DNA from 4 places in the Priestia sp. KCTC 13724 genome. Region 3 is predicted to be linked to each of the others. Evidence: riboswitches for the same ligand, from Rfam matches in the RefSeq annotation. Region 3 holds a riboswitch; each other region holds the start of a gene.
The links. Region 3 has a riboswitch for S-adenosylmethionine ahead of mtnW (2,3-diketo-5-methylthiopentyl-1-phosphate enolase). Riboswitches for the same ligand answer to the same signal wherever they lie in the genome.

Region 1: linked by a shared signal. The riboswitch ahead of metK (methionine adenosyltransferase) and the one ahead of mtnW (2,3-diketo-5-methylthiopentyl-1-phosphate enolase) in region 3 are both predicted to bind S-adenosylmethionine.
Region 2: linked by a shared signal. The riboswitch ahead of AC1UFB_RS07080 (methionine ABC transporter ATP-binding protein) and the one ahead of mtnW (2,3-diketo-5-methylthiopentyl-1-phosphate enolase) in region 3 are both predicted to bind S-adenosylmethionine.
Region 4: linked by a shared signal. The riboswitch ahead of AC1UFB_RS14885 (M20 family metallopeptidase) and the one ahead of mtnW (2,3-diketo-5-methylthiopentyl-1-phosphate enolase) in region 3 are both predicted to bind S-adenosylmethionine.

Annotation. Positions count from the first base shown of each region.
Region 1 is NZ_JBXDLD010000057.1:36,659-45,055, reverse strand. It holds gene AC1UFB_RS08755 (alpha/beta fold hydrolase) at 1-420, opposite strand, end outside; gene AC1UFB_RS08750 (gamma carbonic anhydrase) at 525-1,046, shown strand; gene AC1UFB_RS08745 (phosphatase PAP2 family protein) at 1,284-1,814, shown strand; gene AC1UFB_RS08740 (glycosyltransferase) at 1,835-2,473, shown strand; partial or broken gene AC1UFB_RS08735 (glycosyltransferase) at 2,524-2,982, shown strand; gene metK (methionine adenosyltransferase) at 3,307-4,509, opposite strand; SAM riboswitch class I at 4,644-4,761, opposite strand; gene pckA (phosphoenolpyruvate carboxykinase (ATP)) at 5,035-6,627, shown strand; gene AC1UFB_RS08720 (DUF2584 domain-containing protein) at 6,659-6,901, opposite strand; gene AC1UFB_RS08715 (alpha/beta hydrolase family protein) at 6,963-7,745, opposite strand; gene AC1UFB_RS08710 (ABC transporter substrate-binding protein) at 7,921-8,397, shown strand, end outside.
Region 2 is NZ_JBXDLD010000046.1:8,758-17,154, reverse strand. It holds gene AC1UFB_RS07115 (acetyl-CoA C-acetyltransferase) at 1-1,165, shown strand, start outside; gene AC1UFB_RS07110 (acyl-CoA dehydrogenase family protein) at 1,187-2,971, shown strand; gene AC1UFB_RS07105 (arsenate reductase family protein) at 3,122-3,478, shown strand; gene gcvH (glycine cleavage system protein GcvH) at 3,592-3,975, shown strand; gene AC1UFB_RS07095 (YusG family protein) at 4,084-4,326, shown strand; gene AC1UFB_RS07090 (toprim domain-containing protein) at 4,557-4,907, shown strand; gene AC1UFB_RS07085 (thioredoxin family protein) at 4,921-5,220, shown strand; SAM riboswitch class I at 5,365-5,471, shown strand; gene AC1UFB_RS07080 (methionine ABC transporter ATP-binding protein) at 5,582-6,610, shown strand; gene AC1UFB_RS07075 (methionine ABC transporter permease) at 6,600-7,268, shown strand; gene AC1UFB_RS07070 (MetQ/NlpA family ABC transporter substrate-binding protein) at 7,285-8,127, shown strand; gene AC1UFB_RS07065 (carboxymuconolactone decarboxylase family protein) at 8,252-8,397, shown strand, end outside.
Region 3 is NZ_JBXDLD010000111.1:63-5,500, reverse strand. It holds gene AC1UFB_RS14990 (carbon-nitrogen family hydrolase) at 1-649, opposite strand, end outside; gene AC1UFB_RS14985 (pyridoxal phosphate-dependent aminotransferase) at 757-1,953, shown strand; SAM riboswitch class I at 2,050-2,157, shown strand; gene mtnW (2,3-diketo-5-methylthiopentyl-1-phosphate enolase) at 2,246-3,484, shown strand; gene AC1UFB_RS14975 (2-hydroxy-3-keto-5-methylthiopentenyl-1-phosphate phosphatase) at 3,484-4,143, shown strand; gene AC1UFB_RS14970 (methylthioribulose 1-phosphate dehydratase) at 4,140-4,778, shown strand; gene AC1UFB_RS14965 (1,2-dihydroxy-3-keto-5-methylthiopentene dioxygenase) at 4,792-5,307, shown strand.
Region 4 is NZ_JBXDLD010000109.1:12,820-21,216, forward strand. It holds gene AC1UFB_RS14865 (NCS2 family permease) at 1-852, opposite strand, end outside; gene AC1UFB_RS14870 (5'-deoxyadenosine deaminase) at 1,154-2,497, opposite strand; gene AC1UFB_RS14875 (hypothetical protein) at 2,911-3,570, shown strand; gene AC1UFB_RS14880 (protein-glutamine gamma-glutamyltransferase) at 3,757-4,569, opposite strand; gene AC1UFB_RS14885 (M20 family metallopeptidase) at 4,661-5,863, opposite strand; SAM riboswitch class I at 5,934-6,038, opposite strand; SAM riboswitch class I at 6,138-6,235, opposite strand; gene AC1UFB_RS14890 (aspartate aminotransferase family protein) at 6,395-7,714, opposite strand.

The DNA.
Region 1 (8,397 bases), on a different contig from region 3:
CAGTTTCGTTGGCATTACTTTATTTAACCCTTTAGATAAAACGTCTAAATAAGCCGGAACTTGTTCTTTAAGTCCTAGACATGGCGATGATAAAATCGCTCCCCATATTGGTAAGTTCTTCAACTGGAGCGTTCGAATAACGGCAAGCCCACCCATGCTATGACCTAATAAAAAAATAGGCAAATCATAAGTTTGTGCTTCTTTGACCCAGTTTTCAATTTCATGTACATATTCGTCAAATGATAAGATATGTCCTCTTCTTCTTGTTGTTAGACCTTGTCCAGGAAGATCCCCCATCACAACATTCATGCCGACTGAACGCCACATTTCAACTAGCCAGCGGTACCGTCCTTGATGCTCAGCTGCGCCGTGAACAATGACTACCACACCTTTTGGATTTTCTGTTTCCCACTTACGCATTTGAGTTACTCCCTTTCATTTGCTATTTACCTGTTTAAAAAAACTATGTACACTTACATTAGAAGATTATTACTCTTTTTTCAACTAATAAAGGAGATGAACGCATGATTTATCCTTATAAAGGAAAAACACCAGCTATTTCACCCACATGCTATATCGCTGATTACGTAACGATTACAGGTGATGTCACGATTGGCGATGAAAGTAGCATTTGGTTTAATACTGTTATTCGCGGAGATGTTTCACCGACTATTATTGGAAAGCGTGTCAATATTCAAGAACAATCTACACTTCATCAAAGCCCTAATTTGCCGCTTATCATTGAAGATGATGTAACAATCGGCCATCAAGTTATTTTACATAGCGCACTTATTCGCAAAAATGCGCTGGTTGGAATGGGCTCAATTATTTTAGATGGAGCAGAAATTGGAGAAGGTGCATTTATCGGAGCCGGTAGCTTGGTCCCACCCGGTAAAAAAATCCCACCTCATACACTTGCACTAGGTCGCCCTGCTAAAGTTGTCCGTGAATTAACAGATGAAGATGTAAAAGATATGAACCGAATTCGCACGCAGTATGTTGAAAAAGGACAATATTATAAATCAATTAACCCGATTAACAGCTAATGCAACAAGCAGTGGTCAATGCACTGCTTGTTTTTTTGTGTAGCAGCCTTACTTAGTATGCACTAAATAAATCCACACATTCTTTACACAATATTAGCACTAGCTCTACAAATATTTCTTACAATATAACATAGCGACTATACATTCGTTGAGAAACAAAAACATATAATTTTTTAACGTTTCATCGTCACCGATTACTTTAGCTATGAACATAATGGGCTTAAAGGAGGTTGCTATATGCGAACAAAACTAATTCGTCAAGTTTATGATTGGGAGTGCCACTTATTTCAAATTGTGAATAAACATTTCGACTTCAAGCCTCTCAACACTTTTTTTCGTACGATTACACATATCGGTGGTGCAACTTCAATGATTGGCCTAGCGCTACTCCTCATGCTATGTATTGATCGTGCATCTTTACCGCTTGCTTACGCATGCGCTTTATCTCTAGCAATCAGCCATATCCCTGTGGCGATTACCAAAAAAATTTATCCAAGAAAACGTCCTTACCTTCAATTAAAAGAAACAAAAGTATTGGATAATCCTTTACAAGATCATTCATTTCCATCTGGACATACAACAGCCATTTTTTCGTTTCTAGCACCTATCATGATTGCGGTACCTGTTTCAATTTTATTTTTATTTCCACTTGCTTTTTTAGTAGGAGTTTCGCGGATTTATTTAGGACTCCATTACCCTACTGACGTATTTGCAGGCATGTTGTTAGGTATACTCTCTGGAATTATCGGTCTACAGTTGTTCTACTAAATCAAAATGGAGGTGGTAGGATGAGGATTACATTGATATCAGATACGTTTTCTCCTGAGATCAACGGAGTCGCAAAAACATTAAAGCGCTTTACTTATTATTTATCTCGTCAACGAATTGACTATGAGGTTTTTGCACCTGAATCATCGTCCCGCACATTTAGTCCATTATCCATTAATCATTCATTAAGTATACCATTCTTTCTTTATCCACAATGTCGGTTTGCCTTACCGAATGTTATAAAGATGAAGAAAAAAATAAAGGAGTTCAATCCTACAATCATGCACGTTGCTACTCCTTTTTCAATGGGACTTAGTGGCATTCATGTGGCTAAAAAGCTTAGTATTCCTTTAGTTGGTTCTCATCATACTGACTTTGAACACTATCTTCCAAGCTACAAGTTAGGACACTTATCTCCTCTTCTGTGGAGATATATGAAATGGTTTTACGAACCGTTTGAAGAGATTTTTGTTCCCTCTCTTGAAACAAAAAAGCAGCTCTTAAATCAAGGCTTTAAATCTATATCTATCTGGTCTAGAGGAGTCGATCATCATTTATTTCATCCCTACTACGATAAATTTGATATCCGCATAAAATACAATATAAAAAAGCCTTATATCTTAACATATGTTGGACGTTTATCTCCTGAAAAAACGTAGCATTTTTATTAAAGCTATCTCGCTTACTTCCCGACCATTTACGCCACCAAGTACAGTGGCTTATTGTTGGAGGTGGGCCTAGCAAGGAGGCGCTGCAGCAAGAAGCGGGTGAATCCATTACATTCATCGACTTCTTAGAACATGAGCATTTAGCTAAACTATATGCAGCTTCCGACCTATTCATATTTCCTTCTGAAACGGAGACCTTTGGTAACGTTGTATTAGAAGCATTGTCCTGCGGTACGCCTGTCATTGCTGCTAATGCAGGGGGAGTAAAACATATTGTTAGCAATGAGAAGAATGGCTACCTCTGCACCCCGAATTCACTTGAAGAATTTATTGAATCCATTTGTACTTTGTTAGAGTCCTCCCAGCTTCGACTAAGGTTTGGAGACGCTGCTCGTCGCTATGCTCTTACGCAATCTTGGGATTCTATTTTTGACCAATTACTGCTTCGCTATGAAGCAGTCACTACTAAATCAAACAATGGGTTAGAATTTGTTCAATAAAAAAGAGTTTGGGACATAACAAAATGATTGCTTCTAAGAGACGAACAATAGCTGTTCCAATCTTTTTGGTTTGTCCCAACACGTTCGTTCTATTGCGCTACGGCCACTCGCTTTCCGCGGGGAGGAACCTGAGCTTCCTCGCTGCGCTGCGGGATCTCAGTTTTCCCTCTCTTTCCCGCAGGAGTCGAGTGTCCTACGCTCCATTCCACCCTGTTTCCAACATTGTTTTCACAATCAACAAAAAACCTGAACGATTAAAAGTGAGAAACTCTCAATCGTTCAGGTTTATCATTGGCTGAATTACTTATGTCCCAGCCTCTTTTTTTATTTAGCTAAAGCTTCAGTTTTTAAAGCTTCTGCTTTATCAGTGAACTCCCAAGGAAGCTCAACATCAGTACGACCAAAGTGACCGTATGCTGCTGTTTGCTTATAAATTGGGCGTCTTAAATCAAGCATTTTAATGATACCAGCTGGACGAAGATCAAAGTTGTTACGTACTACTTCAACTAATACTTCTTCAGTTACTTTACCTGTTCCAAATGTATCAATAGAGATTGAAACTGGCTGAGCTACACCAATGGCATATGCAAGCTGAACTTCACAACGATCAGCTAATCCTGCAGCTACAATATTTTTCGCAACGTAGCGTGCTGCATATGCTGCTGAGCGGTCAACTTTTGTTGCATCTTTACCAGAGAATGCGCCACCACCGTGACGAGCATATCCACCATAAGTATCAACGATAATTTTACGACCTGTTAATCCTGCATCACCTTGAGGACCACCAATTACAAAACGTCCTGTTGGGTTAATGAAGTACTTCGTGTTCTCATCGATTAATTCTTGTGGAACAACTGGATTGATTACATATTCTTTTAAGTTACGTTGAATTTGCTCTAACGTTACTTCTGGATGATGCTGAGTTGAGATAACGATTGTATCAACACGAACTGGTTGATTGTTTTCATCATATTCAACCGTTACTTGCGTTTTACCATCTGGACGAAGGTAAGGTAAAATTTCTTCTTTACGCACTTCTGTTAAGCGACGCGCTAACTTATGAGCTAAAGAAATTGGTAACGGCATTAATTCTTTTGTTTCATTACAAGCGTAGCCAAACATTAAACCTTGGTCACCAGCTCCGATTGCTTCAATTTCTTCATCAGACATTGAACCTTCACGAGCTTCTAACGCTTGGTCTACACCAGCAGCGATATCTGGAGATTGCTCACCGATTGCTGTGATTACTCCACAAGTATCCGCATCAAAACCATATTTTGCACGCGTATAACCAATTTCTTTGATTGTATCACGTACTGTTTTTTGAATATCTACATAAGTAGATGTTGTGATTTCACCACTTACTAATACTAAACCAGTTGTTACGCTTGTTTCACAAGCAACACGAGCATTTGGATCTTCAGCTAAAATAGCATCAAGAATTGAGTCAGAAATTTGGTCACAAATTTTATCTGGATGTCCCTCTGTAACAGATTCTGACGTAAACAGACGACGTTGTGTTGACATCGGTTTTCCTCCTTTAAATATGATACATTGTGATACGGTACTCATTCCCTTATTGTGGTTCATTTACATTTTTTCAATATAAAAAACCTTTCCTTGTATCGAGGAAAGGTATCAAGTTCTGCATAAGCCTTTCACTCTTATCGATCAAGGTTTATTCCCTTGCATCAGGTTAGCACCTTATCACCTCTATGGAAATGGGTGATGGTTGCTGGGTTTCATAGGGCCTGTCCCTCCACCAGCTCGGGATAAGAGAGTATCCGTTCAAGGACATATCATACAGGAAAATGCTCTGTTATGTCAATAACATTCCTATGAAAATCACTTAAAGGTTGTATTTTCCTCCCCTATTATTTACAGAAACCTTTCACTAGTAAGATCATCTCACAAAAACGTTTTATGCTCTCTAAAACAAAAAATTTTCGCAACATTTTAACATTTTCATTCGAATAGTATAGACTATTTAAAGTAATGTGTTATACTAATTGTACATTTAAACATCATTTTAAAAAAAGGAAGGTAGTGCACATGAGTACTGTTAATATGTCTATTGAATTAGCCAATCTCCTGGAATCTGAAAAAGTGAATCACCAACTATCTGTTTCTCAATTAGTCGAAAAGATTTTAGAGCGACAAGAAGGCGTATTGACTTCTACAGGTGCTATTCAAGTTGAAACAGGAAAATATACGGGGCGTTCCCCACACGATAAATTCATTGTAAGCGATTCCTTAACATCTCATACTGTTGAATGGGGAGATGTGAATCAACCGTTTTCATCTGAACGATTTGACGCGCTTTATAAAAAAGTATTAGAACATTTAAAAGAACAAAATGAGCTATTTGTGTTTAACGGCTATGCGGGCGCCGATGATAAATATCAGCTTCCAATCCAAGTCGTAAATGAATACGCATGGCATAATTTGTTTGCTCACCAACTATTTATTCGTCCAGAAGACACGAAGCTAAAAAGTGATGCTGAATCATTCTCAATTGTATCTGCTCCTACTTTTAAAGCTGTTCCAGACATTGATGGGACAAATTCAGAGACATTTATTATTATTTCATTTGAACGAAGAGTTGTATTAATTGGTGGAACGGAATATGCAGGCGAAATGAAAAAATCTATTTTCTCAGTAATGAATTTCCTACTTCCTCAAAATAACATACTTCCTATGCACTGCTCAGCTAATGTTGGCAAAGAAGGTGATGTTGCACTATTCTTTGGACTATCTGGCACCGGAAAAACAACATTATCAGCTGACGCTACCAGAAGACTAATTGGTGACGATGAGCACGGTTGGTCTAGTACAGGCGTATTTAACATTGAAGGCGGTTGTTATGCAAAATGCATTCAACTATCAAAAGAAAAAGAGCCTCAAATTTTTAATGCCATTCGATTTGGAACAGTTTTAGAAAATGTTGTGATTAACTCGAATACTAGAATTGCAGACTATAATGATAATAGCTTAACAGAAAACACTCGTGCTGCTTATCCAATTCAAGCAATTGATAACACAATCTTACCGAGCGTTGCAGGACATCCTACGGCAATTGTTTTCTTAACAGCAGACGCATTTGGAGTTTTACCTCCAATTAGCAAACTAACAAAAGAACAAGCAATGTATCATTTCTTAAGTGGGTATACAAGTAAACTTGCGGGAACAGAGCGCGGAATTACTGCGCCACAGGCGACGTTCTCTACTTGTTTTGGTGAACCATTCTTACCTCTTCCACCTACAGCCTATGCTAAAATGCTAGGTAAAAAAATTGATGAGCATAACGTAAATGTTTATCTTGTGAATACGGGATGGACTGGTGGAGAGTATGGTGTTGGAGAGCGAATGAAGCTAGTTTACACACGCGCAATGGTTCAAGCAGCGTTAGAAGGAGAACTCATTAGCGTAGATACAGTTCAAGATCCTATCTTTGGACTTGAGATTCCTGCACATGTTCCTGGTGTCCCTGATGAAGTACTTCAACCAGTAAAAGCATGGAAGAATGCAAATTTATATGAAGAAAAAGCTCATCAATTAGCACAAAAGTTCACAAAGAACTTTGAGCGCTTTGCAAATGTAGCTCCAGAAATTTCACAAATGGGCGGACCGATTATTTCAAAATAATGAAAAGCCGGAATTTTAATTCCGGCTTTTTTTAGTTTGTGGAGTGTAGCTTTATTAACTCGTATGTGACAACGGTTTTATTTTGCTCTAACTCAAGCTTTTTAATAATACCTGTCCCAACGCGTTCACCATTCTTCGTTTTATGAATACTAAGCGGAACCTCAAGAGGGTATAAGCGGTAGCCTTTTTTTTCAATTTGAAATACATTATCTACTACTCGCTTCTCATTTCCTTTTGTAACAATCATCGTATTTAATTCTAGTGGCATTCCCATCCTTCTTACCTCCCTTTCTTTTCCTCTATTGTACAATGCTTTTTCTATGCTGGCATATCTTTTATTTTGTTTTCATCCATTCAGTTAAATTTTTCACTGTCTCTCGGTTTTGCTTCGGAGGAAACGCATGAGGAAATCCATCAAAGTACCAGCTTTCCACGGGCTTCCCATGTTCACTCAGCATTTTCTCTAATTGATATGCATGCTCAATTGACACGTTTGCATCTTCTTTTCCATGTATTAACAATGTCGGTATACTTAGCTTATATGCCTGAGTTAGCGGTGAACGCCATTCATACCTGTCTGGATATTTCGAAGGTGTCCCACCAATGACCCTTTTCATCATACGCCTTAAATCTGTTCGCTCTTCATAGGTAAGAATCATATCCGTTACCCCTCCCCATAAAACAAGCGAACGTGCTGAACTTTTTTCAATGGCAGTAAACAAAGCCATTACGCCTCCTCGTGAAAAACCAAATACATGGATTCGGTCTTGATGAACTCGAGGGTAATTGACAAGTAAGTCATAAGCTGCAAAAGCATCGTAACGATCATCTCCCCCAAAATCTTCGTTTCCTTCTCCACCTTGATTCCCTCGATAAAATGGAGCCATTACAATGAATCCTTGAGATGCGAATTGAATTAGCCTCCCTGGTCTCACAGTACCTACATTTTTTATGCCACCTCTTAAATATAAAAATCCATCATATGTACCTTCTTCTTTTGGTTCCGCTAACATCCCCTTAATTTTTAAACCTTGACACATATACGTCACAATTGACAACGAAATGCGTGGATTGGGAGATGGAAAAGGATATTGACTAATAATAGTTCCGTCCTTCATAAAAAACCCTCCTTATCATTCAATCGTTTTTAACCAGACGTTCACACTATTTTATCCATTATCATATATTATTGTAGAAAAAGTCACGCTATCAATCCTACTCCACATATTGGCCTATTACTATGTTTCATCATAATTGATTTACAATCTTATTTTAACGTTAGGAGGAAATACCATGCGAAAAATAAAATGGCTGCTGTCCATCATCACTATTTGTATTTTAACCTTCACTTTAATGAGCTGTGGTAAACAAAGCTCAATTGAAACTGTTCGCGTAGGAGAAGTAACAAGATCCATCTTTTATGCTCCCCAATATGTAGCTATATCAAAAGGTTTTTTTGAGAAAGAAGGACTAAACGTAGAATTAAAAACTACTTGGGGCGGAGACAAAACGATGACTTCCCTTTTATCCGATGGCATAGATGTTGCATTAGTTGGTTCAGAAACTTCAATCTATGTCGCTGCACAAGGTTCTGATGATCCCATTATTAACTTTGCGCAACTAACGCAAACGGATGGCACATTTCTAGTAGCACGTGAAAAAGTTGATAACTTCTCATGGGACCAGTTAAAAGGAAAAACATTCTTAGGACAGCGTAAGGGTGGCATGCCACAAATGGTTGGAGAGTACGTCTTAAAAGAACATAATATT
Region 2 (8,397 bases), on a different contig from region 3:
AATTGTAGCTGGTGCTAGAACACCGGTTGGAAAAGCGAAAAAAGGGACGCTTGCTACGGTTCGTCCTGATGATTTAGGTGCAATTACGGTAAAGGAAACGCTGAGAAGAGCAGGAGGCTATGAAGGACCAATTGACGATTTAATTATTGGCTGTGCCATGCCAGAAGCCGAACAAGGCTTGAACATGGCTCGTAATATCGGAGCGTTAGCGGGACTTCCATATACCGTTCCAGCGATTACAATCAATCGTTATTGCTCTTCAGGGTTACAGAGTATTGCCTATGGAGCAGAGCGCATTATGTTAGGGCAGGCCAAGACGGTATTGGCTGGAGGAGCCGAGTCTATGAGCATGGTTCCGATGTTTGGAAATGTGGCTCGCCCGAATGTACAGCTGGTAGAAAATGCACCTGAATATTACATGGGAATGGGGCATACAGCTGAGCAAGTTGCGCTGAAATATGGCATTTCACGTGAAGACCAAGATGCATTTGCTGTAAGAAGTCATCAAAAAGCAGCTAAAGCTCTTCAAGAAGGCAAGTTTAAAGATGAAATTGTACCTGTTGAAGTGACGATGAGAAGGTTAAATAGTCAAAATAAAATGGAAGAAAATAAGGTTGTTTTTTCACAAGATGAAGGAGTGCGTGAAGGGACAACAGCAGCAATTTTAAGCAAGTTACGACCTGCATTTTCTATGACGGGTTCGGTAACGGCAGGGAATTCATCGCAAACAAGTGATGGAGCTGCTACCGTAATGCTAATGGATCGTGAACAAGCAGATGCAGAAGGTTTGCGTCCGCTAGCAAAGTTTCGTTCGTTTGCAGTTGGTGGCGTTCCACCAGAAGTGATGGGGATTGGTCCAATAGCAGCTATTCCAAAAGCATTAAAGCTAGCGGGACTTGAACTTTCAGATATTGGACTATTTGAGTTAAACGAGGCCTTTGCATCTCAAGCGTTAGGGGTTATTCGTGAATTGAACATTGACGAAGATCGTGTGAATGTTAACGGTGGAGCAATTGCTCTGGGCCATCCACTTGGCTGCACCGGTACAAAATTAACGCTCAGTTTATTGCATGAAATGAAGAGAAGAAATGAACAATTTGGCGTTGTAACGATGTGTATTGGTGGCGGGATGGGCGCTGCTGGTGTATTTGAATTATTAGCTTAATGAAATAAGGGGGATATGGAGATGGCAAACCAAACGGAACAAACAATTAAAGGTGGTAGCTTTTTAATTAACGATCTTTCAGCAGAGCGAGTATATACACCAGAGGATTTCACAAGCGAACATAAAATGATTGCCAAAACAACGGATGAATACGTTGAGAACGAAGTAATACCGCAAGTAGAATTTTTAGAAAAGCATGAGTTTGATCGCTCAGTAAAGCTATTAAAGCAAGCCGGTGACCTTGGATTACTAGGAGCTGATGTTCCAGAAGAGTATGGAGGTCTTGGATTAGATAAGATTGCATCGGCATTAATTGCTGAAAAAATGTCGCGTGCAGGCGGATTTTCTATCACACACGGTGCACATGTTGGAATCGGTTCTCTTCCGATTGTGTTGTTCGGAACAGAGGAGCAAAAGCAAAAGTATCTACCAGATTTAGCAACTGGAGGTAAGATTGCCGCGTATGCGTTAACAGAGCCAGGATCAGGTTCAGATGCATTGGGAGCGAAAACAGTCGCTCGTCTAAATGCAGAAGGTACTCACTACGTGTTAAATGGTGAAAAACAATGGATTACAAACGCTGGTTTTGCTGATGTATTTGTTGTGTATGCGAAAATAGATGGAGAGCAGTTCTCAGCGTTTATCGTTGAACGTGACTATGCGGGTGTATCTGTTGGTCCTGAAGAAAAGAAAATGGGTATTAAGAGCTCTTCAACGCGTACCCTTATTTTAGAAGATGCACATGTACCAAAAGAAAACGTACTTGGACAAATTGGAAAAGGTCATATCATCGCGTTTAATATCTTAAATATCGGTCGCTATAAGCTAGGTGTAGGGGCAGTAGGAGCTGGTAAGCGTGCGATAGAATTAACTTCTGAATACGTGAATCAACGCCAACAGTTTAAGACACCGATTGCAAAATTTTCGTTAACACAAGAAAAGATTGCAACCATGGCATCGAAATTATATGCTTCTGAAAGCTCTGTTTATCGTACGGTTGGTCTCTTTGAAGACAGAATGGGTCAGCTATCGGAAGAGCAACAAAAAGATGGAAAAGAAATTGCTGCCTCAATTGCAGAGTATGCCATTGAGTGTTCGTTAAATAAAGTATTTGCAACGGAAGTGCTAGATTATTTAGTAGACGAGGGAGTTCAGCTTCATGGTGGCTATGGCTTTATGAGCGAATATGAAATTGAGCGCTTGTACCGTGATTCTCGAATCAACCGTATTTTTGAAGGAACAAATGAAATCAATCGTTTATTGGTGCCAGGAACGTACTTACGCAAAGCCTTAAAAGGTGAGCTTCCATTGTTACAAAAAGCTCAGTCACTACAGGAAGAGCTTATGATGCTAATGCCTGAAGAAGCTGGAGAAGGCGCATTAGATCAATCTAAACTATTAGTTCGTAATGGTAAAAAAATTGCGCTATTACTACTTGGTCTAGCAGCTCAAAAGTATGGTAAAAAACTTGAGGGTGAACAAGAGGTGTTAGTTAATATTTCTGACATGATCAGCAACGTATATGCAATGGAATCTGCTGTATTACGTACGGAAAAAGCAATTTTGAAAAATGGAGAAGAAAAAAATCAGCTTAAAGTCAACTATACAAAAGTATTCTGCCAAGAAGCATTTAATAAAATTGAAGCGGATGCAAAAGAAACGCTTATTGCTGTAGAAGAAGGAGATACGCTACGTATGATGCTCTCGTCATTACGAAAGCTAACTCGTCACACGCCGGTCAACGTTATTGTTGTTAAGCGAGAAATTGCAAAGGTTGTATTGGAAGAAGAGCGCTTTATTGTGTAATTTTAAAGTATGTAATAGAGAGCTGTGTAAAGGGAAAGTATGAGTATTCTCCTTTACACAGCTTTTCTTTGTTTAACTGCAAACTAAAATAGGTAAATTAAAGTTGGATGTGTTAAAATACGAAAAAGCGAAGAAAAAGGAGGCGAAATAATGAGCGTATTATTCTATTCATATCCTAAATGTGGTACATGTCGAAAAGCAAAACAATGGCTAGATCAAAATGGTGTGGCGTATGAAGAAATTCATATTATCGAAAATCCACCAACGAAAGAGCAGCTAACGAGCTATTATCAAAATAGTGGCTTGCCGCTAAAGAAATTCTTTAATACAAGCGGAAAGAAGTATCGTGAGCTAGGTCTGAAAGACAAAGTTGCAACAGCAAGTGATGAGGAATTACTTGAAATCCTTTCATCTGACGGGATGTTAATCAAGCGCCCGTTATTAACTGACGGTGATAAAGTAACGGTAGGGTTTAAAGAAGAAGAATTTGACACAACATGGAAATAAATTTAAAATTCCGTGCGGATTCAAATAGAAAAAACCTGTTGTTTACGTTACACTGATAAGAGGTAGTCGTTGCTATTCATTAGCGGCATACATAATTTATTGGAGGGATTAAGATGAGTACACCAAAAGAGTTGCGTTATTCAGAAGAGCATGAGTGGGTAAAAAGCGAAGGAGAAGTTTTCCGGGTAGGAATTACACACTTTGCACAATCTGAACTTGGTGACATTGTATTTGTTGAGCTTCCAGAAGTTGGCGATAAAGTTGAAGCAGACGAGCCGTTTGGTAGCGTAGAATCTGTGAAAACAGTATCAGAGCTATATGCACCAATTAGCGGTGAGGTTGTAGAAGTAAACGAAGAATTAAGCGATAATCCTGAGTTTGTAAACGAGTCTCCATATGAAAAAGCATGGATGGTTGTAATTAAGCCTGCTGATTCGGCAGATGTTGAGAAGCTTATGACAGCTGAACAATACGATGAAATGATTAACGAAGGTTAATTGACTTCATCTTAAGACATTTCACTTGGTATATCCATAATTTGTCTTCATGGACCTATAACAAAAAGGGCACTCTATTTAGTAAACAAGCTAAAGGGGTGTCTTTTTATGTTCGAACATAAAAAAGTTGACATAACGGATCGAATTACAGCAAAATTTCATGAAAATGGTATGCAATTGTATGTAGATAAACAATCAATTGGCCATGTGAATTATGGTGCAACGGGTAATCAATATAATTTAGAGTCAGGTTACACGCAAGAAAATAACAAAATTTATCAGTATGCTGACGTCCAGGCTGGAGCTACACAAAAGTATACGGACTGCGATTCAGAAGAGGGTTGGTGCTAAATTTAGCATGAAACCTCTCAGTGCAAGACTGATGGCGCCAACCACATAAGGTTTGGCGCCATCAGTCTAAGATGACCGAAAATAGTCTATTTTTTCAATAAAAACAATTCATATATGTTCTTTTTACAGCAAAATCTTTTAAAAAACAGGGGAACTGTGTTACATTAACGAATATTGTATAGCATAAAGGAATAACGTTACTATACAACTGATAATCATAGGTGATGACGATGCGTTTAATAGAAATTGAAAAAGTAATTATTGTAGAAGGTAAGTCTGACAAAAAGCGAATCGAAAGTATTATTAATGAACCGATTGAGATTATTTGTACCAATGGAACCATCAGCTTGTCAAAGCTAGATGAGATTATCGATTCCACGTATGATAAAGATGTGTATATCTTGGTTGACTCAGATGATTCCGGCAATAAATTACGGAAACAGTTTAAAAAAGAACTTCCGGAAGCGGAGCACCTTTATATCGATAAAATGTATCGTGAGGTAGCGGCGGCCCCAAGAAATCATATTGCTACGGTACTTTTAAGTGCTAATATAGATGTTAACGCAGAATTTTTAATATAGAAGGATGAGTAACATGGAAGAGTGGACAGAGGAACAGCTAGACGAAAAGCTAAATAAAGACGAGCGTACGGTTATTTTTTTCCATACACCCCTTTGTGGAACGTGCCAACTAGCTAAAAAAATGTTAACAGTAGTAGAAGCGATTATTCCAGACTTAACAATCGGAATGAGTAATTTAAACTATATGCCTGCTAAAGCGTCTTTGCTCGAAATTGAAAGTGTTCCATGCCTAATTGAATATGGAAATGGCGAAGTGAAGCAGAAGCTGTATGCTTTTCACTCTGTTGAATATGTAATGGAACGTCTTAGTTAAACAAACATTTGTTTAAGGGTGTGCATGGGATTATTATCCTATGCGCATTTTTTGTTGACACCCTTTCTGACACATGCTAGAATCACAAACATAAATAAATGAATATTTGATGAAAACAAAATAATTTCAATAATTTGTCGTTAACTCTTATCAAGAGAGGTGGAGGGACTGTGCCCTATGAAACCCGGCAACCGTCAGACTAACTGAAATGGTGCCAATTCCTGCAAAGCATAAGCTTTGAAAGATGAGAGAAAGGATTTTATCAAAAACCTTTCTGCTCACGTGTAGAAAGGTTTTTTTATTTTCTAAAAGCAAGGACACACTAAGCAGACAGAGCAAGTCAACAAAGAAGGTGAAGAAGATGATTACGTTACAAGATGTAACGAAAATATATGATGCTAAAAGTGGGAAAGTCACGGCCGTTGATCAGGTTAATTTATCAGTGGCAAAAGGTGAAATCTTCGGCATCATTGGATATAGTGGAGCAGGGAAAAGCTCTCTTATTCGCTTATTAAATGGTTTAGAAACACCTACTTCTGGAACAGTAGAAGTAGCAGGAAATCAAATTGGGAAAATTAAAGGTGCTAAGCTTAGACAAGCTCGCCAAGAAATTAGCATGATTTTTCAGCATTTTAATTTACTTTGGTCTCGTACCGTGCAAGAAAACATTGCGTTTCCACTTGAAATTGCCGGTGTTCCAAAAAACAAACGAGCAGAACGTGTAAACGAGCTCATTAAACTAGTTGGATTAGAAGGTAGAGAAAATGCCTACCCATCTCAGCTGAGCGGCGGGCAAAAACAGCGTGTAGGAATTGCAAGAGCGTTAGCAAATAACCCAAAAGTCTTATTATGTGACGAAGCAACATCGGCACTTGATCCACAAACAACAGATTCGATCTTGGATTTGCTAGTTGATATTAATGAAAAGCTAGGTTTAACGATTGTCTTAATCACGCATGAAATGCACGTAATCCGTAAAATTTGTCATCGTGTAGCTGTGATGGAAAATGGAAAAGTAGTCGAACAAGGAGAAGTACTTGAAGTATTCCGTAAACCACAGCAAAATATTACAAAGCGATTTGTACAGCAAATTTCAGAGCCAGAAGAAACGTTTGAGACAGTGGAGCAGGTGAAGGAACTTTATCCAAGCGGTCGAATTGTTCAGCTCACATTTGTAGGTGGAAAAGCGGAGCAACCGCTCATTACGAGCATTTTAAAAGCATTTGATGTCACGATTAACATCTTACAAGGGAAAGTTTCTTATACACAAACGGGCTCTTATGGAACCTTATTTATTCATTTAGATGGTGAAGAAGCAGAGGTTAATAAAGTAATTGAGTACATCCGTGAACAACAGGTAGAAATTGAGGTGATGACGGATGCTAACTGAATTATTCCCAAACGTAACGTATGATAAATTTAGTGCAGCAACGATTGAAACACTTTATATGACAAGTATCTCAGTTGTTGCCACGTTTATATTAGGAATTGTGCTAGGCTTACTTCTATTTTTAACAGGCAAAGGTCAGCTTTGGGAAAACCGCTTCGTTAATATTATTATAGGAGCTTTTGTAAACATCTTTCGATCCATTCCATTTATCATCTTACTAATTTTGCTCATTCCGTTTACAAAAGCAATTGTGGGAACAATGCTAGGAGCAGAAGCGGCTTTGCCAGCTCTTATTGTTGGAGCCGCACCATTTTACGCGCGTATGGTTGAAATCGGCCTTCGCGAAATCGATAAAGGTGTGATTGAAGCAGCAAAATCGATGGGAGCGAAAACAGGCACAATTATTTTTAAAGTGCTGCTTCCAGAATCAATGCCTGCTTTAATTTCGGGTTTGACGGTTACAGCAATCGCACTCATTGGCTATACAGCAATGGCTGGAGCGGTTGGAGCTGGTGGTTTAGGAAACTTAGCATATTTAGAAGGCTTCCAGCGAAATAATAGTGATGTAACCCTTGTTGCGACAGTTTTAATTTTAGTGATTGTATTTATTATCCAGTTTATTGGTGATTTTATCACGTCTAAAATTGATAAACGATAAGAGGAGGAAATATATTATGAAAAAATGGGTTTCAACATTTGCTTTATCATCTGCTTTAGTTTTAGGTTTAGCTGCTTGTGGTTCATCTGGAGGCAGTGGGTCAGATTCATCAGAAGACGAAAAGAAAATTGTGGTGGGGGCGTCAAACATTCCTCACGCTGAAATTTTAGAAGAAGCAAAGCCATTGTTAGAGGAAAAAGGAATTGAGTTAGACATTAAACCATTCCAAGATTATATTTTACCTAACACAGCACTAGATGGAAAAGAAATTGATGCGAACTATTTCCAACATATTCCTTATCTAGAATCTGTATTAGAAGAAAACCCAAATTATGATTTTGTAAGTGCAGGAGCTATTCATATCGAACCAATCGGTATCTACTCTAAAAAGTACAAGTCATTAAAAGACCTTCCGAAAAACGGTACGGTAATTATGCGTGATGCAGTAGCAGAACAAGGTCGTATTCTTTCAATTTTTGAAAAAGAAGGCGTAATTAAGTTAAAAGAGGGCGTTAAAAAGCAAGATGCAACGCTTGATGATATTGTAGAAAACCCTAAAAACTTAACGTTTAAAGCAGACGTTGAAGGTGGTTTATTACCTCAAGTGTATAACAACAATGAAGGCGATGCGGTTGTTATTAACGCAAACTATGCGTTAGATGCTGGTTTAGACCCTGTTAAAGATCCAATCGCTGTAGAATCAAAAGAAAACAATCCATATGCAAACATTATCACAGTTCGTAAAGGTGATGAAAACAAAGAAGAAGTAAAAGCGTTAGTAGAAGTACTTCACTCAAAAGAAATTCAAGACTTCATCGAAGAGAAGTATAAAGGCGCAGTGCTTCCTGTAAACGAATAAACAGATTAAAATCGACTAGGTTTAGGCCTGGTCGATTTTTTCTATTTTTAGCGTTAAGCATAACTCCGATTTGTATCATCCATACTAATGATGAAAACTATGACGAATGGAGTTGGCAAGAGGGATGCAACAAGAAACAAATCATTCAACAGAGCAGGCACTTCATAATTATAAGGTAGGAATGGGAACATTCAGTGAAAAGCTTCCACGATTGACTGAAACGTTCAACACTTTCACAGAGGCTTGTTTTGAAGAAGGGTCTATTTCTAA
Region 3 (5,438 bases):
CAATGATTAACGAATGACCAGCAAATGTGTTAGCTGGATCGTCTCCAGAGCGGTTGCAGGCAACCACGTAGCATTGGTTTTCAATGGCTCTGCTTACCAGAAGTGCTTTCCAGTGAGCAAGTCTTGGCTTGGGCCACTGAGCAACCACAAAAAGGAGTTCTGCACCTGCGCTTGTATGAACGCGAATCCATTCTGGAAAGCGAATATCATAGCAAATAACGCCTGCGCATAATGAGTTTTCAAGCGTAAAGATGTTTTTGGTTTCACCTGGTTGTAGAAATAAGTGCTCATTCATCAGCTTAAATAAGTGTAGCTTGTTATATTGCGAGACCTCCTGGCCTTCACGATTAAAGACATACATTGTATTCGTAACGCCGCTTTTTGTTTTCTTAGCAACTGATCCAGCGATGATGTTCACGCTGTGTGTTTTGGCGAAAGCAGAGAAAAAGCTAGTCGCTTGCTTACCTTCTGAGTCCGCGATAGCGTCGAGGTTCTGTAAATCATAAGCCGTATCAAAAAGTTCTGGCAGTATAAGAATATCTGGAGATTCAAGCAGTGCTTCCTTCATTTTTTTTTCAGCATGCTCGTAATTTTTTTTAGGGTTTCCAAATGCAAGGTCAAGTTGTAAACACGCTACTTTTAAGCTCATTAAACTTCACCATCCTGATTTATTTTATAAAAATGACTTTACAAGTTGACTATTACAATATATTATTTGTGACTAGAATTTCAAGAATTTTTTGAGAAGGTGTTCACATGAAGCAGTTTGAACAATCAGAACTATTGAAGAGTTTACCGAAACAATTTTTTGCATCCCTTGTTAGCAAAGTTGCAAAAGTAATAAAAGAAGGGCATGATGTGATTAATTTAGGGCAAGGAAACCCAGATCAGCCAACGCCCCCTCATATTGTCAAGGCACTTCAAGACGCGAGTGAAAATCCAAACTACCACAAGTACTCACCGTTTCGCGGACAAGCTTTTTTGAAAAAAGCGGCAGCAGCGTTTTACGAAAGAGAATACGGTGTCCAGCTAAATCCCGAAAAAGAAGTCGCTATTTTGTTTGGAGGCAAAGCTGGGTTAGTAGAAATTCCTCAGTGTTTACTTAACCCTGGAGATACAGTTTTAGTGCCCGACCCAGGTTACCCAGACTATTGGTCAGGCGTGGAGCTAGCACGAGCGAAAATGGAAGCTATGCCCTTGAAAAAAGAGAATGATTTTTTACCAGTTTACGAGGAAATAAGCGAAGAAGTGAAGCAAAAAGCTAAGCTCATGTTTTTAAACTACCCAAATAATCCGACCGGTGCAGTAGCTACGGCATCATTTTTCGAAAAAACGGTTGAATTTGCTCGCCAGTACGATACGTGCATTGTACATGACTTTGCGTACGGCGCAATTGGGTTTGATGGTCAAAAGCCCATTAGTTTTCTGCAAACTCCAGGTGCCAAAGAAGTGGGCATTGAAATTTATACGCTATCCAAAACGTATAATATGGCGGGGTGGCGCATCGGTTTTGCTGTTGGAAACGAAAGCGTTATTGAAGCGATTAATCTTTTACAAGATCACTTATTTGTAAGTGTATTTAGCGGAATACAGCAAGCAGCCGCGGTTGCTTTACTAGAGTCACAGAACTGCGTAGATGAACTAGTCGAACGCTATGAATCTCGTCGCCAGGTTCTCATTCATGGACTGCGTGAAATCGGATGGGACGTTGAAGCCCCACCAGGGTCGTTTTTTGCGTGGTTGCCGGTTCCCAAAAGCTATACATCAGAAGAATTCTCTGATTTGTTACTTGAAAAAGCACACGTCGTTGTTGCTCCTGGAATTGGGTTTGGTGAATACGGAGAAGGCTATGTGCGCGTAGGTTTATTAACCGATGAAGATCGACTGAAAGAAGCGGTTGATCGAATTGCTAAATTAAATTTATTCAAAAAATACGTTGACAATTCTTTTTGAGTTGGCTTAATATGTAAGAAGTTGTTGATTCATAAACACATATTTTTGATGAATACGATTAGCGTGAAAATCGATTATACAATATAAATAGCAATTTTCTTATTAAGAGTAGGTGGAGGGACTAGCCCTGTGAAGCCCGGCAACCGACTTAACGTTTTGTTAAGCACGGTGCTAAATCTTGCAGCAGTAGCTGAGAGATAAGAAGAGAGCAAAAAAGCCTCTTCTTTCTCACAAGAAGAGGCTTTTTTATTTCGTAACGATGGGAAATTTACAGCAAGGGAGTTTGAAGCAAATGAGTGAAATCGTTGCAAGTTATTTATTACATGATGAAAAAGGAAACTTTGAAAAAAAAGCAGAAGGCATTGCTCTAGGCTTAACGGTAGGTTCTTGGACAAATCTACCTCAGCTTGAGCAGGAGCAACTTAGAAAGCACAAAGGGCGCGTAGTTGACATTACGCCACTTGAAGACTGCGATCGCGTCAACAATTATTTAGAGCAAACGACAAAGCAAGCGATTGTGAAAATTGGTTATCCGCTTTCTAATTATACAAATGATTTACCTGCTATTTTAGTTACTGTTTTCGGAAAACTATCATTAGACGGAAAAGTAAAATTATTAGATTTAGAGTTTTCACAAGAAGCATTAGCCGCTTTTCCTGGCCCACGCTTTGGAATTGAAGGGATTCGTGAGAAACTAAAAGTGTACGATCGTCCTCTAGTAATGAGTATTTTTAAAGGTGTAATTGGGCGTGATATGGATTATTTAACGGAGCAGCTTCGGGCACAAGCACTTGGAGGTGTCGATCTTGTAAAGGATGACGAAATCCTATTTGACAACGAACTGACACCGTTCGAAAAGCGTATTACAGAAGGGAAAAAAGTTCTTGATGAAGTATATAAAGAAATGGGTCATCGTACGCTATATGCCGTAAATTTAACGGGGCGTACATTTGATTTAAAAGAGAAAGCTAGAAAAGCAGCGGAGCTCGGAGCCGATGCTCTATTGTTTAACGTGTTTGCATATGGACTAGATGTGCTACAAGCTCTTCGTGAAGATGATGATATTAACTTACCAATCATGGCTCACCCAGCAGTAAGCGGTGCGTTAACACCATCTGAATTTCATGGATTCTCAAATTCTCTTTTACTAGGAAAATTACTTCGTCTTGTTGGAGCAGATTTTTCACTATTCCCATCACCGTACGGCAGCGTCGCGATGCCGCTTGAAGATACAGCTGGAATTACGTACGAGGTAACAAGACCGCTACATACCTATAAGCAAACGTTCCCGGTTCCATCAGCAGGTATCCACCCAGGCATGGTTCCGCAGCTTATTTCCGATTTCGGTGTGGATAGCATTATTAACGCAGGCGGAGGCGTACACGGTCACCCAGATGGAGCAGTCGGTGGAGGAAAAGCATTCCGTGCAGCAGTTGATGCTACGCTTGCTGGACAGCCTTTAGAAGATACAAATGACGAAGCGCTACAAAAAGCACTTGAGCTATGGGGAGCAGTGAAGGTGAAGGGGTGATGAACGTGAAGATTTTCTGTGACTTTGACGGTACGATTACAAACAGCGATAACATCATTGCTATTATGAAAAAGTTTGCTCCAAGTGAGTGGGAAGCTATCAAACATGATGTGTTGGCAGAGCGCGTATCGATTCAAGAAGGCGTTGGCAAAATGTTCTCTTTACTGCCAATCTCTTTAAAAGAAGAGATTGTATCATTTATTTTATCAACTTCGGAGATTCGAACAGGATTCGAGCAGTTTGTGCATTACACAAAAGAAAAGGATATTCCGCTATATATTGTTAGTGGAGGAATTGACTTTTTTGTTGAACCAATGTTAGACGGCAAAATAGATAAAAAGAACCTTTACTGCAACGGCTCAGATTTTTTAGGGCAAACGATTAAAATTACGTGGCCTCATACATGCGATAGCCACTGTGAAAATGGCTGTGGCTGCTGTAAGCCGTCAATTATACGAAATCTGGTAGATGACAAAGATTTTATCATCGTAATTGGAGATTCCATTACGGATTTGCAGGCAGCAAAAATGGCTGATTGCGTATTGGCACGTGATTTCTTGCTTCAGAAATGCAAAGAGTTACATTTACCGCATCGGCCGTTTGAAACATTCCATGATGTCATTGAACATATTAACGAATTATCGGAGGTGGAAGTATGAGTATTTTAGCACAGCAGCGTTTACAAGAGATTGCGGATGTAAAAGAAGAACTTGCACAGCGAGATTGGTTTTTTGGAACGAGTGGTAACTTATCGATTAAAGTAAGTGAAGAGCCAACAACCTTCTTCGTATCAGCTAGTGGAAAAGATAAGCGAAAGCGTACAAGTGAAGATTTCTTACTTGTAGATAGCCATGGGAAAGCAGCGGAAGAAACACACTTGAAACCTTCCGCTGAGACGCTTTTACATGTTAAGGTTTATAGTCATACAAACGCTGGGTGCAGCCTGCATGTACATACAATTGATAACAACGTCATTTCTGAACTATATGGTGACGAAGGAAAGGTAACGTTTAAGGGGCAAGAGATTATTAAAGCACTCGGTATTTGGGAAGAAGATGCAGAGGTTACCGTTCCGATTATTCCGAATTATGCGGACATTCCGACGTTAGCTGAAGTCTTTGCTGAATATGTAACGGCGGATCAAGGGGCTGTTTTAATTCGTAACCACGGTATTACCGTATGGGGGGGAAATGCATTTGAAGCGAAAAAAGCGCTAGAAGCATACGAGTTTTTATTTAGTTATCACGTGAAAATTCTTTCACTAAAGAAATATAATCAATCAACACTTACTTAAGGGGGAGTTACATATGGCAAACATTCGTTTACATGCAACAGATGTACGCATTGAAAATCAAGAAGAGGTAGCAAGCTTTTTAGCTAATAATGAAGTCATTTATGAAAATTGGGATATTACAAAGCTACCTGAAAATCTGCGTGAAAAATTTAATTTAACAGACGAAGAAAAAGAAGAAATCTTAGCTTCATTTGATACAGAGATTAGGGATATTTCTGAGCGACGAGGTTATCAAGCACAAGATGTGATTTCGTTATCAGATACAACGCCTAACTTAGAAGAGTTATTAAAAAACTTTCAGCGTGAGCATCACCATACGGACGACGAAGTTCGTTTTATCGTCAGTGGACATGGTATTTTCGTCATTCAAGGAAAAGATGGTTCATTCTTTGATGTCGAGTTAGAGCCAGGTGACTTAATTTCTGTTCCAGAAAATGTGCGTCATTATTTTACACTAATGGAAGATCGCAAAGTAGTAGCCGTTCGTATTTTTGTTACAACAGAAGGCTGGGTGCCAATCTACGAATAAATTGAGATTGTAGACAAGGAAAAATAGCAGGATGTATGCGTGGTTAACGCAAGAAAATGCCGCTTCTCTTCTTGATGAAGCGGCATTTTCTTAAGCAATAAAAGCTTTAAGTCGGCGCTTGCTCTTCATTG
Region 4 (8,397 bases), on a different contig from region 3:
CTTGCCGTTCTCATCAACTAAGTTTGCTTTTTTCGATAAACCAATTAGCGTTGCAAGCGTATCGAAAAGTTCTACAATTGTAAATGAGAAGACAACGGAAAAGATTCCGTAAGCGATGGCACCTTTTAAATCCATTTGCATAAACGTGTCACCAATTGTTGGTGGGGTCGCTGAAAACACGTCGCTGATAGCGGTTGGCGGTGCTTGAAACCCAACAACCATTGCTACTGCAGTCGTTGCAAAAATACTAATAATTAGCGCACCCTTTACGTGTTTAGCCATTAAAACAGCTGCCAAAATCAAACCGAATATTGTCAATAATGGCCCCTTGTCCAACACGTTTCCAACGCCAACAAATGTTGATTCATTGGCTACAACAAGCCCTGCATTTTTTAATCCTATAAACGCAACAAACAAACCAATTCCAACAGCAATTGATGCTTTTAGAACGTTGGGAATGGCATCGACGATTTTGCTACGAATACCGGTTACGGTTAATAAAAAGAATAAAATACCAGATATAAAGACAGCACCAAGAGCCGTTTGCCACGATAGGCCTTGTCCTAGCACAACCGAATACGTAAAGAATGCATTTAATCCCATACCAGGACCAGTAACGATTGGAAAGTTAGCCCATAGCGACATAAGTATTGTACTGAATACAATGGCATAAATCGTTGCTGCTAACGCTGCTTCTTTCGGAATACCAGCGTCAGATAAAATAAGCGGATTGACGATAACCATGTAGCTAACGGTCATAAAAGTGGTTAAGCCCGCTAAAATTTCTTGTTTTGGCGTTGTTTGACGTTCCGAGAGTTTAAACACGCGCTCTAATATACTACTACGCTCCAAAACATGCGCCTCCCTGTTTATTGTTATAACATAACCTCAATCTGTGGTGATCAGGCGTCTTGAACAACTAATTTCTTCATTAGAGCTCATACAAAAACATAATAAGCGGCAGAGAGAACTCCACCACTTATTATGGCTAGAATGTACACTTTTCACATCTTGAAGTAAAATCTTTTGTCCTATTATAGTCCTAATTATGAAAGATGCAAAGGCGGAAAACGTTATCATAATAAAACTTTTTATATTCTATTTATTTTTAATTTTCAAATTAACGATACTAGTAAAAAGTTTAGCTGCTTTTTTACGACGTAAGCAGCGCTACTCTTTTTAATAAACGCTCGATAGTGCCATTGGCTTCTTTTAAAACAATTCTCTCATCAATTGTTTTTAAGACTCGGTTATCCATCACAATTTGGCCATCCACCATCGTTATTTCCACATCTCCTCGCGTAGCTGAATAAACAACGCGCGAGATTGGGTCCACACCATATGATGGAAACGTATGAAGCTGATAAAGGTTCAGCATAGCTAAGTCGGCTTTTTTCCCAACCTCAATACTTCCAATTTCATTTTCAAGCCCAACAGCTTTGGCTCCACCAATCGTTGCCATTTCAAGCACATGCTTCGCATTCATCGCTGTAGGCCCATAGGACGGCTTATGAATCGTTGCTGCAAGGCGCATTTCATTAAACATATCGAGGTTATTATTACAAGGCGCGCCATCTGCTCCTAAACTTAGACAAATGCCCTGTTCATGAAGATGTGGAATCTCAGCAAATCCCGAAGCAAGTTTCATATTTGAGCCTGGGCAATGACTCACCTTTACTCCTCTATCTTTAATCACTGCCTTTTCCTGGTCATTCAGCCAGACGCAGTGTGCTAAAATTAACCGCTCATTGGCTAACCCTAAGTGATCTAAGTATAAAATATTTCGCATGCCTGTTTCTTCTTCTACAATTCGAATTTCCTCTTGGTTTTCAGACGCATGCGTATGTACATGCACACCGTAAGTCGCGGATAAGTGCGCAACTTCTCTTAGTAAATCTTCCGTACACGAAATAACAAATCGGGGAGAAAACGCGTACTGAATGCGGTCATTATAAGATCCGTGCCATTTCTCAAGCAGCTTAACACTTTCCGCAATTGAGGAAGCGGTTGTTTCCTGTAATGCTTTTGGCATGTTGTCCGCTTTTTTATCCATCATTACTTTACCAGCAATGGCGCGAATACCACTTTGTGCAATAGCTTCAAATGCCGAATCAGTATGATGCACGGTTTCCATATCCACGATAGTTGTAGTGCCACTTTTAATGAGCTCGCCAATACCTAATAATGCGGAGTAATAAATAGATTCTTCATCATGCGCAGCTTCTAAAGGCCATATTTTCTTTTGAAGCCAATCCATCAACTCCAAGTCATCGCCTTGTCCGCGAAACATCGTTTGGCATAAATGAATGTGAGTATGAATGAAACCAGGAACAATTGTCCGATTTGTTCCATCAATGACTTTATCGACTTTTTCCGGTGATAACCCTTTACCAATGGCAGCGATACGGTCTCCTACTATGTATAGATCTCCATATACAATGTCATTCTTTTCGTTCATCGTAATAATTTCCGCATTTTTAATTAAAATATGCTGCATTCCTTCAAGCCCCCTACTCTCTCTTTAAATCCATCGTTCTCTTGCGTTTCATTATATATCAAAAATAACTAATTATTCTGTCTATTGAAAAGGTAAAAAAAATTCCTAGCTGATTTACGCAGCTAGGAAGGTGGATCCACGAAAAATCCCAAGTCCCTTTTTCAAGAGGTTATACGAAATCGCAGGAGAATAATGTGATCTTGAATACATCATATTCTCTTTTTAACAGTAATGCCAGGAAAATGTCAGAAAACCTTACATACTTTTTTATATTTACATTTCTCCGATGTATTTCAACACATTTATTATTAAATTGTTTTAAAAGAAATTTGTCGTTTTTCCAGGAAAATATGGTAAAGTAATAGTCGTTACGATTCTATTTACCTAGTAATTATGGAAAGGGCCGACACCAAATGTTAAAAAAAGAAATGCTTTTTTGTGTATCAATCATACTTTTAGGCTTCACTTTTTTTGCAACAAAACCCGCTTCAGCAATGAGTACGGGATCTGAGCGATATACTATTTCTTCATATGTTGCTTATCTTAATACCCAGGGAGAGTCAGATTCAGCAGAGCAATTTTCAGCTTTATCTCCTGAACAGCAAGAAAAAGTTATCTACTACTTAAATCACCCAGACGAGCTACTTAATTCTATTGAAGTAACGGAATCCGTTGATTACGATGACGCGCCTACAAGCAATACAGCAGTAGCATCTGCATATGCAACGTCACGTTTTTCCACATTATCGTCTGGTGTATCACGCACGGCTTCCTATACAGCACAGTATAAAATTGCAGGGTTTACTACTACGCAAGTGAAAGCTACAGTCTATTATTCCACAAGTGGATCTAACGTTACGTCCGTACAAAGTGTGAGCGGAAAAGTTGTGAAAAACGTCAATCCCCTAGTCTCAATTTCAAAACAAAATTCCAAAACATGGGTCTCTTCTAACCGTGCTTACGGACAAATTGATTGGAATTGGAAGGTTGGGTTCAAAACAGCTGGTGTAAAGCGTCAAACTGTATATGGTACAGCCAGCGGTTCATCAGGTGGTTCATCTTCTACTCTTTAAATGAATGGAGGAGGTATTCCTTATGAAGAAATTGTCGCTGTGGATCATCGGTATCACAATTGCGCTGCTTCTTTTGTTTATTATAGCAGGGTATGCTTCTTTCTATAGCAACTAAGGCAGATTATATTGGTTCACTTCTACTCTTTATCATAGGAAACCCCCGCTTTGTGAAAGCGAGGGTTTTTCTTAACCAATGTATGTGCTTGAGCCTATTTGACTCACAACAAGAGGGAGCTTATCATAATCAACTTCAACGAGGACATCACGATGAACATAAAATTGGCTAAGGTAGCGGAAACCAACACGCGTAATGTATGACGTTAAGTAAGCAGACTCTGTTGCGTTTTCTTTTCTCTTTTCATTTAGCAGTTCAATAATTCCTTCAGCGGATTTAACGCCTACGCCGTGTCCAAAATACAAGTCGTCCCCAACGATAATCGTATTTTCACCTTGCCATTGAGGGGTATCTTCATGGTGATCAGGGTTTTTGAAATAAGCGCAGTCTCCCTCTAAAAAATCATAACCATGATGATTTTGAAGATTTAAATCTTCATCAAATTTACCGCTATATAATACTAAATTCGTAAATAATTGATTAAAATCCCTCTCTCCAATACTCTCCAACACACCTTTATAAAAAACCATAACAATCGCAACCGCACATTCAAACGCATAGAGCGAACCATTAAAGAAAATATCGTTTAATGCGACGGATGGCAACACGTTCTCTTTTAGCTTAAATCCTCCTTTTTCGGTTCGAAGCCAATATGTTTCGTTACATTCAGATTCTTTAAAAGTTGCAAATCTCGCACCACTTCTATACAACAGATACGATGCTTCTACAATTCGTAGGCGGGTAGTCAGCTCAAAATCTAACTGCATAATATTGTCATACCGATAAATTGTTTGATACTGAGCCATTTTTCTCAAAATCTGTGCTTTATTAGCTTCAAGCATGCTATATGGCACTGCATTCATATTTAATGCACGACCCTGCACAATAATAATAAGTGCGTCCCCCTTTCACTTACGTTCTTTTTATCATACGAGTGAAAGAGAGCTTTTATGAGAACGAAAGAAAAGATGTATTCTAGTCTAGCTCTGCCTGCCTCTTCGTAAATTCGTCTTTTATAGCACAAAGCGTGTCCTCTTCAGTTAATAAACGTAAGCCAATGAGAGCAAGACCTTTTGTCCCTTGAAGTAACCCTTTGTCACCTTCTGGAGATTTAGCTGCTTCACGAAATTCATCAGTGTGCCAAGCCAGCGTTTCAGCACCGATTTTGATATAAGGGTGAATGGTTGGTACCACTTGACTAACATTTCCTGCATCAGATGAGCCAATTCCAGGCTTATGCGCCGTATCTACGTCTTCGCCTAATTCTGTAAATACTTCTTCAAATACTCGATCAAAAGCGCGGTTTAGCTGAATATGATCTACTTTATTTTGAATGAAATATGCGTTAAGTTTAGCACCAGTTGCCATAGCCGCTCCCTTTGCGATTTGCTGTACTCTCTCCGTCACTTGATCACACTCTTTACGCGTTTGTGCGCGAATATAAAAGCGCGCTTTTGCATAGTCGGGAACAATATTGGGAGCCGTTCCTCCGTCTGTAATAATGCCGTGAATTTTCACATCATCCTTTACATGTTGACGAAGTGCGTTCACTCCATTGAATAATTGAATAACCGCATCTAACGCGTTAATGCCTTCTTCAGGAGCTGATGCTGCGTGAGATGCCTGTCCATAAAACTCAAAATCAATAGGATCCACAGCTAGCGTTGTCCCTGTAATACACGTTTCTTTTCCAGGGTGAACCATCATGCAAGCATTTAAGTCTTGCACAAGGCCCGCTTTCACAAAGCTTCCTTTTGCACTTCCATTCGGTCCACCTTCTTCCGCTGGGGTGCCCAACACAACAAGCTCTCCTCCTATTTCGTCAAGCACTTGGCTAAGCGCAATCGCTGCTCCTACGCTAGTTGTTCCAATAATGTTATGACCACAAGCATGTCCAAGCCCTGGAAGCGCATCATACTCCGCAAGAAATCCAATTCTCGGTCCTTTTCTTGCGGATGCTTTTTTTGCTAAAAATGCTGTATCATGTCCAGCTACCCCGCGTTCCACGGTAAAGTCTGCTTCTTCTAGCAGCTTACATAAGAGATAAGATGCAAATTTCTCTTCATTTCCGATTTCAGGATGGTCGTGGATTGCATGACTTGTATCTATGTAAGTTTGAGCTTGTTGGTTAATATACTCAATAACGCTTTCTTTAAGCTTTTCTATCTGTAAATTCATTCTTACACCCCATTTACTAAAAATAAAAAGGAAGCTTCATAGAAGAAGCTTCCTTATCTAAAGAACCTGCTTCTTATCGTTCAAGCTTCTAAGCGCTTGCTGGAATTAGCACAGTGCAATCAGCCTGTTGCTGAGGTGTCATAGGGCCAGGTCCCTCTACCTCTCTAGATAAGAAAACGTACAGTATGTAGTTATAAAATAATAAAACCTCCACTTACAGTGTCTTAATGACTGTAAGAAGAGGTTGGGATCATGTAAGTAAGAACCAGCTCTCTTCTTATCTATCAAGCACTGCTTGTTGGAGTTGGCACGGTTCAAATGTCCGTTGCCGAGGTTTCACAGGGCCAGTCCCTCCACCTCTCTGGATAAGAAGTTTGTCGAATATTGTAGAATATTGTTGATAACTTAAATCCTATGTTACACGCTGAGCAAAGGAATGTCAATGACTTTTCTGAAAAGATTTTTCTTTCTAACAATATGATACCGCTATCATAACTAGACCAACAAAAAAGAGTGCCTTAAGCACTCTTTTTATACATTAATAGCAACTTTTTGCTCATATAAATGAATAGCCTGATCTAGCATAGCAAGACCTTCATCAATCTGCTCTTTCGTTACGGATAAAGGTGGAACCATACGAATCACTTCGCTTGCATTGCCACAGAAATAGAAGAGAACGCCTTGTTCAAGAGCTAAGTCTAGAATTTCAAATAGTGCATCCCCATTGGGTTCACCTGTTTCAGGATGTACAATCTCAATTCCGATCATAAGTCCCACTCCACGAATGTCTCCAATTAGCGAATGCTTTTCTTTTAACAGCTCCAATTGTTTGAGCGCATAAGCACCCATTTCTTTTGCATTTTCGAGAAGATTTTCTTCTTGAAGCACTTCAAGTGTAGCAAGCGCAGCCGAACAGCCAATTGGATTACCGCCAAACGTAGTGCTATGCGTGCCAAGAGGCCATTTTTTCATAAGCTCTTGTGAAGCCACAGTAGCACTTAACGGAATGCCTGAAGCGATGCCTTTTGCAATAGCCATAATATCTGGCACGACGTCAAATGTCTGTGCAGCAAACCATTCTCCAGTACGTCCAAAACCTGTTTGCACCTCATCAAAAATGAGTAAAATGCCATGACGGTCACAGATTTCACGAAGCTTTTTCATCCAGCTTTTTGGTGGAATGATATATCCACCTTCACCAAGAACAGGCTCTAAAATAACAGCTGCTACTTCTTCTGGCGTTACTTGATGCTTAAACAAAGTATTAAAGTCTTTTTCAAGCTTGTCTTCAAAATAAGCATCTACATTAACACCGTCTGGACATTCTTTTGGATTGGCATATGGAATTTGATAGGTTAAACCAGAAGGCTGCTGAAACTGACGGTATTTACTTTTTGAAGTTGTGACGCTTAGCGCTCCCATTGAACGTCCATGAAAACAGCCTAAGAATGACACGACGTAAGGTCGTTTTGTTACGTGACGAGCAAGCTTTAAAGCGCCTTCAATTGCTTCCGTTCCGCTGTTTCCAAAGAAGAAACAGTCCAGGTTACCAGGCGTAACTTTTCCTAATTCGTCAGCTAATCTCAAGATAGACTCATACATGATAACGCCAGAAGGTCCATGAAGTAACTGGTCAGCTCCGTCTTTAATAGCTTGCACAACTTTTGGATGCCGATGTCCAACATTCGTTGTTGCAATTCCAGATGTAAAGTCTAGGTATTGTTTGCCGTCTAATCCATAGTAGTAGCACCCTTCTTCTTTTATAACGGGTAGATTTGGATGATCTTTTGCCATAGTAGGTGCTAAAAGTTCAGGCATTCTGTTAAATAGATGATTCCAATCGTTTGACATAGTAATCCTCCTGTTTTCTAACAAATTATTAAAAATATTCTAAAAACATTTGATGTCTTTATGATAAATGATGTGCATGCCGATGTAAATGAGTGTTTTAGGAATGATGACTCCATCATAGACTACGACTCTACAGGGTTTGTATATAAAATAGATTATTTTTATTTTTATGCTTTTTTTCTTTTCAAAACTTCTGATAAAACTTTGATAGAATAATATTTCTGTTTTATTCTACTATGTATTTTTATAAAAATCAATTGCATATATATAAATTTCTATGGTGACTAGTAGTTCTTATTTAGTTATTAAGAATGGGCTCTCCGCTTAGTGTAATTTAGAAACCACTCTTTACACATAGCTACATTTGTCGCACGAAGCATTCTAAAACACTAGCATTTTATTAATTATATGCGAGTAAAAGACAAATTGGCTGATTTAAGCTTGGTACACTACCAGACTTAAACCAGCCAATCTGTTTCATCATTTAAAACCTAACTTTTTAGGATAATTAGATAAATAAGCACTAACGTTGCATAAATATTGACTGAATTTTCCGTTTTATTATTTTTCCGTTTGAGAAGAAAAATGAAGACACGTGAACAGAGGTAGTAATCATCCATTTTTTACTATAACCTTTGGCGAGGGCGACAGAGACGGTTAAACCTTTACGGGACAGCTCTTCC